DNA from 3 places in the Marinomonas sp. PE14-40 genome. Region 2 is predicted to be linked to each of the others. Evidence: riboswitches for the same ligand, from Rfam matches in the RefSeq annotation. Region 2 holds a riboswitch; each other region holds the start of a gene.

Evidence for each region. Region 2 has a riboswitch for thiamine pyrophosphate ahead of thiC (phosphomethylpyrimidine synthase ThiC). Riboswitches for the same ligand answer to the same signal wherever they lie in the genome.
Region 1: another riboswitch for thiamine pyrophosphate. It lies ahead of thiD (bifunctional hydroxymethylpyrimidine kinase/phosphomethylpyrimidine kinase); the one in region 2 lies ahead of thiC (phosphomethylpyrimidine synthase ThiC).
Region 3: another riboswitch for thiamine pyrophosphate. It lies ahead of thiB (thiamine ABC transporter substrate binding subunit); the one in region 2 lies ahead of thiC (phosphomethylpyrimidine synthase ThiC).

The regions. Positions count from the first base shown of each region.
Region 1 covers NZ_CP130700.1:996,720-999,999, forward strand. Annotated here, with positions in the region: gene Q0A08_RS04530 (ABC transporter permease) at 1-222, opposite strand, end outside; gene Q0A08_RS04535 (ABC transporter ATP-binding protein) at 219-1,091, opposite strand; gene thiD (bifunctional hydroxymethylpyrimidine kinase/phosphomethylpyrimidine kinase) at 1,084-1,926, opposite strand; TPP riboswitch at 1,988-2,092, opposite strand; gene Q0A08_RS04545 (lipase secretion chaperone) at 2,256-3,280, opposite strand, start outside.
Region 2 covers NZ_CP130700.1:1,795,064-1,798,343, reverse strand. Annotated here, with positions in the region: gene Q0A08_RS08170 (putative bifunctional diguanylate cyclase/phosphodiesterase) at 1-1,446, shown strand, start outside; TPP riboswitch at 1,492-1,596, shown strand; gene thiC (phosphomethylpyrimidine synthase ThiC) at 1,745-3,280, shown strand, end outside.
Region 3 covers NZ_CP130700.1:2,463,530-2,466,809, reverse strand. Annotated here, with positions in the region: gene Q0A08_RS11390 (3-deoxy-D-manno-octulosonic acid transferase) at 1-711, shown strand, start outside; gene Q0A08_RS11385 (HAD family hydrolase) at 868-1,548, opposite strand; TPP riboswitch at 1,640-1,751, shown strand; gene thiB (thiamine ABC transporter substrate binding subunit) at 1,855-2,871, shown strand; gene thiP (thiamine/thiamine pyrophosphate ABC transporter permease) at 2,868-3,280, shown strand, end outside.

The sequences.
Region 1 (3,280 bases), 800 kb from region 2:
AGATACACCCAGTAAGACTCCAAATATTATCTCAATTAGAGTCACCAAAAAGTGAGGATATAACACATCCGTTAATTGCCAGAGCCTAGTAAAAACCTTCTCTGGCGATGGCAATATAAAGCTTGGCACTTGCGTTATTGCAACCAGTAACCACCATAAAAAGATGACAACCAAGCTAACAATCAGGACTCGATATACATTGGCATTTACATGTATTTTCATCGTCTTGCCTGCATCATCTGCATAAGTTTACCGTGAAAGCTTGACACTTCTTCACCAATTTTTCGTGGCGGATAAGTATTGGGTAACGGCATAGATTCTAATGCTTTACGCTTAGCTTTGGTTTTAATTAGCTCTTCTTTAGTCAGCTCATTTTTAGCTATTGGCCTTTCAGGAAAGCTAGAAAAGTGTAAAACATTATGCCCCATGATTAACGCTTCAAGTGGGTCATGAGTAACTAAAAGAACGGTCTTATTTTTGAATAAATGACAACTCAACTGCTGCAACTTATCACGGGTAATGGCATCGACGGATGAAAACGGCTCATCCATTAGGATAATGGATTTATCTTGAATTAAGGTTCTGGCTAAAGCGACTCTTTGCCTCATACCGCCAGATAAAGTCGATACGTTATGATCTGCTTTATTCGATAAACCGACTTGCTCTAAAATTGATAACGCTCGGTCTTTTAACGTCTGATCAAATTGACTTTTATTTTTCAATATTGGGCGCTTTAGATCATAAGCTAGCAGAACATTATCAATAACAGATAACCATGGCAGTAACAGGTCTTGCTGTGCCATGTAAGCAAGCGATTGTCGAAATTTTTTCACATCTAAGCTTGCATCTTCATTAGTTTGTATCGCTAACTCATTTACAAATGCACTCTTATGGAGCCCTACTAAATGCTTTAACAAGCTAGATTTGCCACAGCCACTTTGTCCTAACAAACAGGTAACCTGATTTGCAGCTAGCCTCAACTCTACCTCATGATATATATAATCAAGGCTCTGCTGATATTGTAGACTTGCTGTCACCACATACTCTTTTTGAGCCATGATCTTTGAAGCTAAAGCGTTAGGGTTAATCATGCATCAAACCTGATTGATTCAGCATAAAGAAGTGATCAACAGGGCCGCTACCTTGTCCTAATTGATAATCCTTAGCCGCCACTAAACCATGGGAGATATAAGTCTTGGCTTTTCTAATTGACTCAGACATTGAGAAACCTTGGGCCAGGTAACTTGTTATCGCAGAAGACAAAGTACAACCAGTTCCATGAGTATTAGTTGTAATTATTCTTTCCTTAGAAAAGTACTCGAATTGATTTTCAGTCACCCAAACATCTGTGCTGTCTTGAGTGTCCATATGCCCACCCTTTAATAAGACACCTTGAGAACCAAGTGCTAAAAGAGATTGTGCTGTGCTTTCTAACTCAGTATTAGATTTTGGGAAAGCATTAAGGTCTCGCCCTAACAACACTTGCGCTTCATAGAGGTTTGGAGTGATCAAATTTGCTAAAGGAATTAGGTAATTAACTAGGCTGGAAATTGCTTTTGACTCTAATAAAACATCGCCGCTTGTTGCGACCATAACAGGGTCTAATATTATGAATTTAGGTTGATACTTTTTAAGCGCCTGAGCAATCATAAGAATTGTATCTGCATCTGAAAGCATGCCAATTTTAACAGCATCAACTTTCATATCGGAAAAAACGCTTTCTAATTGGGCTTCAACAAACGATTTTGGCACAGGATGAATGGCACTGACGCCTTGAGTATTTTGTGCCGTAAGCGCAGTAATCACTGAGCAAGCAAATGACCCTGTTGCTGACATTGCTTTTATATCAGCCTGAATACCTGCGCCCCCGCCACTGTCAGACCCGGCAATGGTTAACGAAATATGAGGTTGATTATGTGTTTGCATATAAGGCTCCTAATAATAACTGGAGCCTAAAAAAGACAGACTGATTGAAATTGTCTAAAAGAAATGAGGCTTGCCAGTTCCCTACGCCAGTATTAACTGGGTCAGGTTCAACGGGTCTAGAGGCAAGCCTCAGTCTCAGCTCTAAAGAGCACCCCGACTAACTTTATCTGTATTGCTGTAAAGCAAATTTTGCGTGATAGTGCCTTTACAAACGACAAGTGTCAACCGCTTAGTAACTAGAAATTCGTTATAATAAATATATTTTTTAACTACAGCTCAATTTATTTACTCTATAAATCAATATATTAACAGTTAACACATTAATGATATCACTGCAGTATAGCGACTAATGCAGTTAACCTTTTTTGCTCACTTAAACTGAATTTAGATTCAATTAAGTACTTTAGTTCTAAGCTTTGATCTTCATGAGAAAGACCTGAATTTAAGATACTTTCTTTTTGTATTATAAACTGTCGCACTCTTGTATTAAGCTCATTTTGAGACTCTCTCACATTAGCAAGCCTTTGCGCTGCCTCTACTCCAAACTCCTTTGCTTGTAGATCAAACAAGTCCTCACCTGTCGCTTCGCTTTTTTGCTCTAATGTATTAATTAAACCAGTTAGTTTAGTTTTATCCTCCGCTAAATTAGCAACATCATTGCCCTGTAATGTAGCGATGAGCGCTTGCTCATCTGCAATATCCTGCTCAAAAAAAGCCAATCTATAATCAGGTTCAAAGTACTCATACCGCAACATGTCAATTTCTTGATACAAGTTAATTTGTCTATTTATGATAGCGTCTTTATCTTTTAGATTAACTTGATAATTCGAAAACTCATCGTCTAACGCTTTTAATGCATATTTAAAGGCTTGATAGTTTCCCAACAACTCAAGCGCTTCTCTCCGAGCAGGCTCTTCAAGTGATAGCTTGATATCTTCTTTAATTAACTCAATGAGTTGTTCATACGATAATTCACCAAGCAGCGTCATAAAATAATCAAATCTGTGCTTAATACTAATATGAGGAAATAAATGCCCTTCTGCATCAATAGGATATGAGCCAGCTATACTGGTTCCCCTTAACGAGGATTGTGAGCCTATCCATTCAAATTTATCTTTGAAGCGATTGTATTCATTATTTTGTGCAACATTCAGTTGAGCCTTTATGTCGGCTTTTTCTGAAGATGACAAAACGAATGATTCAACTGGTTTATTTGAAATTTGGTTATTAGTTAAAGAGCCTTGATCTTGATTGGTCTGTAAGACAGGCGCTGCTTGATAAGCAACACCTGTCCACTTCGCCAAACCAAGAAATGCAAGTCCACCAAACGCGATTAAGCAGACTTTCTTAGTTA
Region 2 (3,280 bases):
AGGCGTATTTGGTTACTTGAGAATGCATATTTAACTCAGCAAGATAATGGTGAAATCTATTATGAAGGCTTTATAGCAAATGTGACTGAAAAGAAAAAAGTAGAGGCTGCACTTAAGCATCAGGCGCAAATGGATTCATTAACAGGTCTGTTGAATAGAGCAACTTTTGTCTCCCAGATGTCATTATTTATTGATCAAAATAGTGCCAGGCAAAGTGCTATCTTCTTTATTGATTTAGATAAGTTTAAAACGGTTAATGATCAATATGGACATCATGTAGGGGATGAACTTTTAGTCGAGTTTTCACGGCGTTTACAGGCTTGTTTTAATCAAGATGAAATGATTACTCGATTAGGTGGGGATGAGTTTGCTGTGTTTTTAAAAGATGTAACAGGGTTGCCTCAGTTACATGAACTTGCAGATAAAGTGGTTGCTGGTATGCGTAAACCCTTTGCTTTTAGTAATGGGTTTAATTTTAAAATATCTGCCAGCATTGGTATTAGCATGCTTGATGAAAGTGTTAAGAATGCCAGCGAAGGACTGAAGCAAGCAGACATGGCCATGTATGAAGTTAAGCGCAATGGACGTGCTGATTTTATTATTTTTAATCAGGGTCTCAATGAATCTGAGAGGCGCAGGAGCCTACTTGAAAATAACCTCCTTAGCGCACTTAAGCATAATGAGATTTATATTAACTACCAGCCTATAGTATGTTTTGAAACGGGTGAAATTAAAGGCATGGAAGCCTTGATACGTTGGAAAAATGAAACCTTAGGAGAGGTTTCTCCGGCTGAGTTTATTGCCATTGCAGAACAAATTAATTTGATTAACCCATTTTCAAATTGGTTAATCCATCATGTTTGTCATGATTTGAAAGCCTTGATAAAAAGTAGTGGTAACCCCAATCTCTTTGTCAGTATTAACATATCACCTAAGCAGCTATTGTCAGATCAAGTTTGTGACAACCTATTGATGTCTATGGAAGTCAATCAGCTAACGCCTAAAAACATTAAAATAGAGATTACAGAAACGGCTATTTATGATCAGGAAGAGAGTGTAGTCCGCCAATTAAGGCGCATTCGCAGCTATGGAATAGGTATTTATATTGACGATTTTGGGACTGGTTATAGTTCTCTTGAAAGGTTAACTCAATACCCCTTTGATGGCCTTAAAATTGATAGGTCTTTTGTGAAAAACTTGGTACCTGGTAATAGTCAGGATGTCATTCTTAAGGCATCTGTGAAAATGGCTGAAATGCTCAATCTAGTTGTTGTGGTCGAAGGCATAGAGAGCCATTTTCAGTATGATTTTTTTAAAACCTTAAAGTGTGAATATGCCCAAGGTTTTCTGCTTTATAAGCCTCTATCATTGTATGAGTTGAGCCAAGAAATACTGCAAAAAAATCATTTAAGTACAAGTCTTCCTAGTGACGAAACAATCCGTTAATACGTTATCAAGGCTTTACTTTTGTTCTAATCTCCTTATAGTTGCTTCCACTTGTCGGAGTGCCATTTGGCTGAGATCGTGTTTATGCACGGGATCCGCAGAACCTGAACAGGGCTAAATACCTGCGTAGGGAACAAGAAAATCTTCATTCTTTCTTATCTGCATCGAATGCTTTCCATTCTTTAATTTTGACTAAATGTCATTAATAAAGATTGGTGTTAGCAAAAATCATAGATATGATTTTTGTGAAAGCAAACGCACGACTGACAAGCACTTCTTTCATTTAAAAGGATTGCTTATGTCTTCTAATGAGTTAACAAATTCTAAGTCAAATATTGCTGTACCAGAGGTACAAAGTAAACGAGAAGAAGCTAGGTTGAAGGCGAAAGCCTTTATTGACTCGCTTCAAGCTAACCCCTTTCCTGCTTCTGAACGTGTTTTTATTCAAGGTAGTGACACCTCGATTCAAGTACCAATGCGTAAAATTAATGTTTCAGATACGCCAATTGGTAAAGATCCTGCTAACTTCACTTATGAAAAAAATGAAGCTATTTATGTCTATGAATGCTCTGGACCTTATTCAGATCCAAGTCGAAAAATTGATGTTTATAAAGGCATAGCATCCACACGAGGCAAGTGGATTGAAGCACGTAATGATATACAGGAACTAGATGGCGTCTCTTCTGATTTTGCTCAGCAAAGGTTAAGTGATGAAAGGTTGGATGACCTAAGGTTTGAAAACTTACCAAAAGTTGTGAAGGCTAAGCCAGGTGCTGTAGTTACTCAATTGCATTATGCACGTCAGGGGATTATTACCCCTGAAATGGAGTTTATTGCGATTCGCGAGAATCAAAATATGCAGGCGGTAAAAAGCGAGCTTTTATTAAAGCAGCACCCAGGGCATAGTTTTGGCGCTAATATTCAAACAGTTATCACGCCAGAGTTTGTGCGTCAGGAAGTGGCTTCAGGTAGAGCGATCATTCCTGCAAATATTAATCACCCAGAATCAGAGCCAATGATTATTGGTCGTAATTTCTTAGTGAAGGTAAACGCGAACATAGGCAACTCAGCCTTAACCTCATCTATTGAAGAAGAAGTTGAGAAGCTTGTTTGGTCAACGCGTTGGGGCGCTGATACCCTGATGGATTTGTCGACAGGTAAGAATATTCACGAAACTCGTGAGTGGATTCTGAGGAACTCACCGATTCCAATTGGTACAGTACCGATTTATCAGGCGCTGGAAAAGGTGAAAGGTATTGCTGAAGATCTGAATTGGGACGTTTTCAGAGATACATTGATTGAACAAGCCGAGCAAGGTGTAGATTACTTTACAATCCATGCGGGTGTTTTATTACGTTATGTGCCAATGACGGCAAAAAGGCTAACAGGAATAGTATCTCGCGGCGGTTCAATAATGGCGAAATGGTGTTTAGCTCATCATGAAGAAAGCTTTTTATACCAACGTTTTCGTGAGATTTGTGAAATCTGTCAAACATATGATGTTTCACTGTCGCTTGGTGATGGTTTACGACCTGGTTCTATTATGGATGCCAATGACGAAGCTCAAATGTCCGAGCTCAAAACGCTAGGGGAATTAACTAAGGTTGCTTGGGAATATGATGTGCAAGTTATGATTGAAGGGCCTGGGCATGTGCCGATGCAAATGATCAAGCATAATATGACTGAACAACTTGAGCACTGCCATGAAGCCCCTTTTTATACACTAGGACCACTGACTCAAGATATCGCACCTGGTTATGATCATTTCACATCAGGTATCGGAGCGGCTCAAATAGGTTGGTATGGTTGCGCTATGTTGTGCTATGTAACACCG
Region 3 (3,280 bases), 670 kb from region 2:
ATTTATGCCCATGCTGATGCTGATGCAAAACGCTTTGCAGATTTGGGTGCGAAGCAGGTGTTAGTAACAGGCAATATTAAGTTTGATTTAAAGGTTAATCCTCAGGTTATTCAAGATAATTGGCAACAATACTTTGTTAAAAATGAGTTTGTTTGGATCGCAGCCAGCACCCATGAAGGTGAGGATATTCCATTATTGGAAGAGCATCTTGTACTAAAAGCACAACACCCAAGTGCTGTGCTTATTATTGTGCCTAGACACCCTAAAAAGTTTGAGCAGGTCTATCAGCAAGCTTCTGCTAAGTTTGAAAATGTAGGGCTTCGCTCTGAAACCCCCATGGAAGAGTGGTGTAAACTCGATGTGTTAGTAGGTGATAGCATGGGAGAGATGATGCACTATTTCCAAGCATCTGATCTCGCGTTTGTGGGAGGGAGCTTAATTGAGCGAGGTGGTCATAACCCAATCGAGCCAGCTCTCCTATCTAAGCCTGTATTGGTTGGCGAGCACACTTTTAATTTTAAAGACATTACTGAAAGTTTGGTTTTATCTGGTGGCGGGTTACGTTGCAAAAATAGTGAGTTGGTAGGTAGTCTATTGCTTGCTTTTGCAAAAGATAAAACACTCGTCATAGAAACGGGCGCTGCAGCCTATGAGTATGCATTGAGTAATCAAGGGGCTGTTGAGAGAGTATTGGACTCAATTAGCTCTTGATGTAGTTTGCTTCACTGTAGCAGGTTTCAATGCCTTTCAGTTTTATATCATTTGTCACACCTTAGTTTACTAAGTGGTTTCCTATATAGAGAAAGAGATAATTGCGCGATAGTGTGGCTACTCTGTCTCTTGCGATGAAAATAAATTCCAAGTCTTCTAATCTAATAACGCTTTAAAATCTGATAAGCAGATTTTAGCTATGCTCATATCATTCTTGATATTAAATTCATGTCTAATACCAATAACATCACAACCTGCTTCATTTGCTGCGCTAAGGCCTGCAAAAGAATCTTCAAATACTAAGGCGTCTTTTGCTTCAATATTGAGCTTTTTTAGTGCGACAAGATAAGCTTCGGGATGGGGCTTGTGTCGACTAACATCTTCTTGGCTGATGATAAGGTCAAAAAAGTTGTCTAATTCCAGTTGAGTTAATACTTGTTCTATCATCCAACTGGCAGCGCTACTTACCACGGCGACTTTACAATCAAGCTGGGATAACTGTTTAAGGTAGGGTTTGATGTTCGGGCTTAGGTCAAGTTGATCTTTTAATAGTCTTCGGTAGTGTTGTCTAAAGTATTGATTAAATTCAGCTAAATCAGGGTTTATCTTTGCTGACTTAAAAAAGTGTTGAGTAACACTTGGCCAATCTTGTCCCATGACATCTTGATAGATAAGGTGATCTGCTTTACTGCCATAATCTTGACAGGCTAATGCTAACGCTTTGCCTTTTAATGGTTCTGAGTTAACTAAGGTACCGTCTAGATCAAATAAATAAGCTTGGTATTCTCTTTGTTTTGTTGATTGCGTGTGTGAGTTTAACAAGATTCTTCCTTTCATTTTTATACGCCATACATGGCATGCCTTTTGTTTTGGTTAAGAGCAGGAAACTGGCCTTAAGTTCAAAATATCGTTACAATCCGCTTCGATTTTTTATCTCATGGGGTGCTCTATTCGTTTTCGATGTGGGGCTGAGAAGCAAAGCTAACCCAATGAACCTGATCCAGATTATGCTGGCGTAGGGATTGAGATCCTCTACTTAACGCTTATTGTGACTTAATTTAATAGGTCCAAGTTTAATAGTAGAGAGCCTTCAAGCCTCGCCGCTCACAATGCCACATTAGGCTTGTTTTTAGGAGCGACAAAATGCGAACACCTTATATTACTTCAATAGCGCTAGCTTCCCTTGCCAGCTTGTCTTTATCAGCCTCTATGGTACAGGCCGAAGAAACAAAGATACTAAATGTTTATACCTATGATTCATTTGCATCGGACTGGGGCCCAGGTCCTAAGATTAAAACGAACTTTGAAAAAGAGTGTGCTTGTACTCTAAATTACGTCACCTTAGATTCTTCTGTTGGTATTCTATCTCGCGTTCAGCTTGAAGGAAGCGGTTCAAGAGCGGATGTTCTATTAGGCTTAGATTTGAATTTAATGCAAGCTGCTAAAGCGAGTGGTTTAGTTGCTGAGCATAATGTAGATACTAGTAAGGTAACAACACCAGGTGGATGGAGTGATTCTCATTTTGTGCCTTTTGATCAAGGATATTTCGCATTTATTTATAATACTGAAACCTTGAAAGAAGTGCCTAAGTCTTTGAAGGACGTAGTAGAAAATCAAGACCTTTCTGTAATCTACCAAGATCCAAGAACCAGTACACCTGGTTTAGGTCTGATGTTGTGGATGAAATCAGTTTATGGTGATGATGCCGCTGAGGCTTGGCAGACATTAGCAGGCCATACTAAGACAGTAACCAAGGGTTGGTATGATGGTTATAGTATGTTTCTAAAAGGTGAAGCTGATCTTGTTTTAAGTTATACCACATCACCTGCTTACCATATGGTGGTAGAGAGTGAATCTAAATATCAGGCCGTGCCTGCATCGGAAGGTTTTTATCCTCAAGTTGAAGTGGCAGCTCAATTGAAAAATGCACCTAACAAGGCGCTAGCGGATCAATTTATGCAGTTTATTTTGACTCAAGGTTTCCAAGGTGAAGTAGCAACAGGTAATTGGATGTTTCCTGTTATTGAGTTAGGAGATAACTTACCAAAAGCATTTACTGGTCTTGAACAGCCAACTAAAGTATTAACTTTGCCTGCAGAGCAAGTTGCTGCTAACCGTAAGCAGTGGATTAATGAGTGGTTAGATTCAGTGACTCAATGAGACTAGGCTTATTTGGTGGTAGGCTTGATAAAAGTTTACTGCCAGCTATCTTAATTGTTAGCGTTTTCTGTATTATTGGTATTGCGAGTTTCGTTGTTTTGCTCGCTTTCCAAGATGTTTCAAACTGGTATGAAACCCTTTCGAGCCGTTACATCTGGCGACTACTTAAATTCTCTCTCTGGCAAGCTTTGCTAAGTAGTGTGCTCAGTCTCATTGTTGCCATCCCTGTTACAAGTGCCTTAATGCATCGACGTTTTAAGGGGCGGGATTTTCTATTGCAACTTTTTTCAATTTCTTTAGTTGTGCCAAGTATAGTGGCAATTTTAGGGATAGTTGTTGTTTATGGACGTAGTGGCTGGATTACCTCAGTAACGGATGTTGAGCTACCTCTTTATGGATTGTTTGGTAT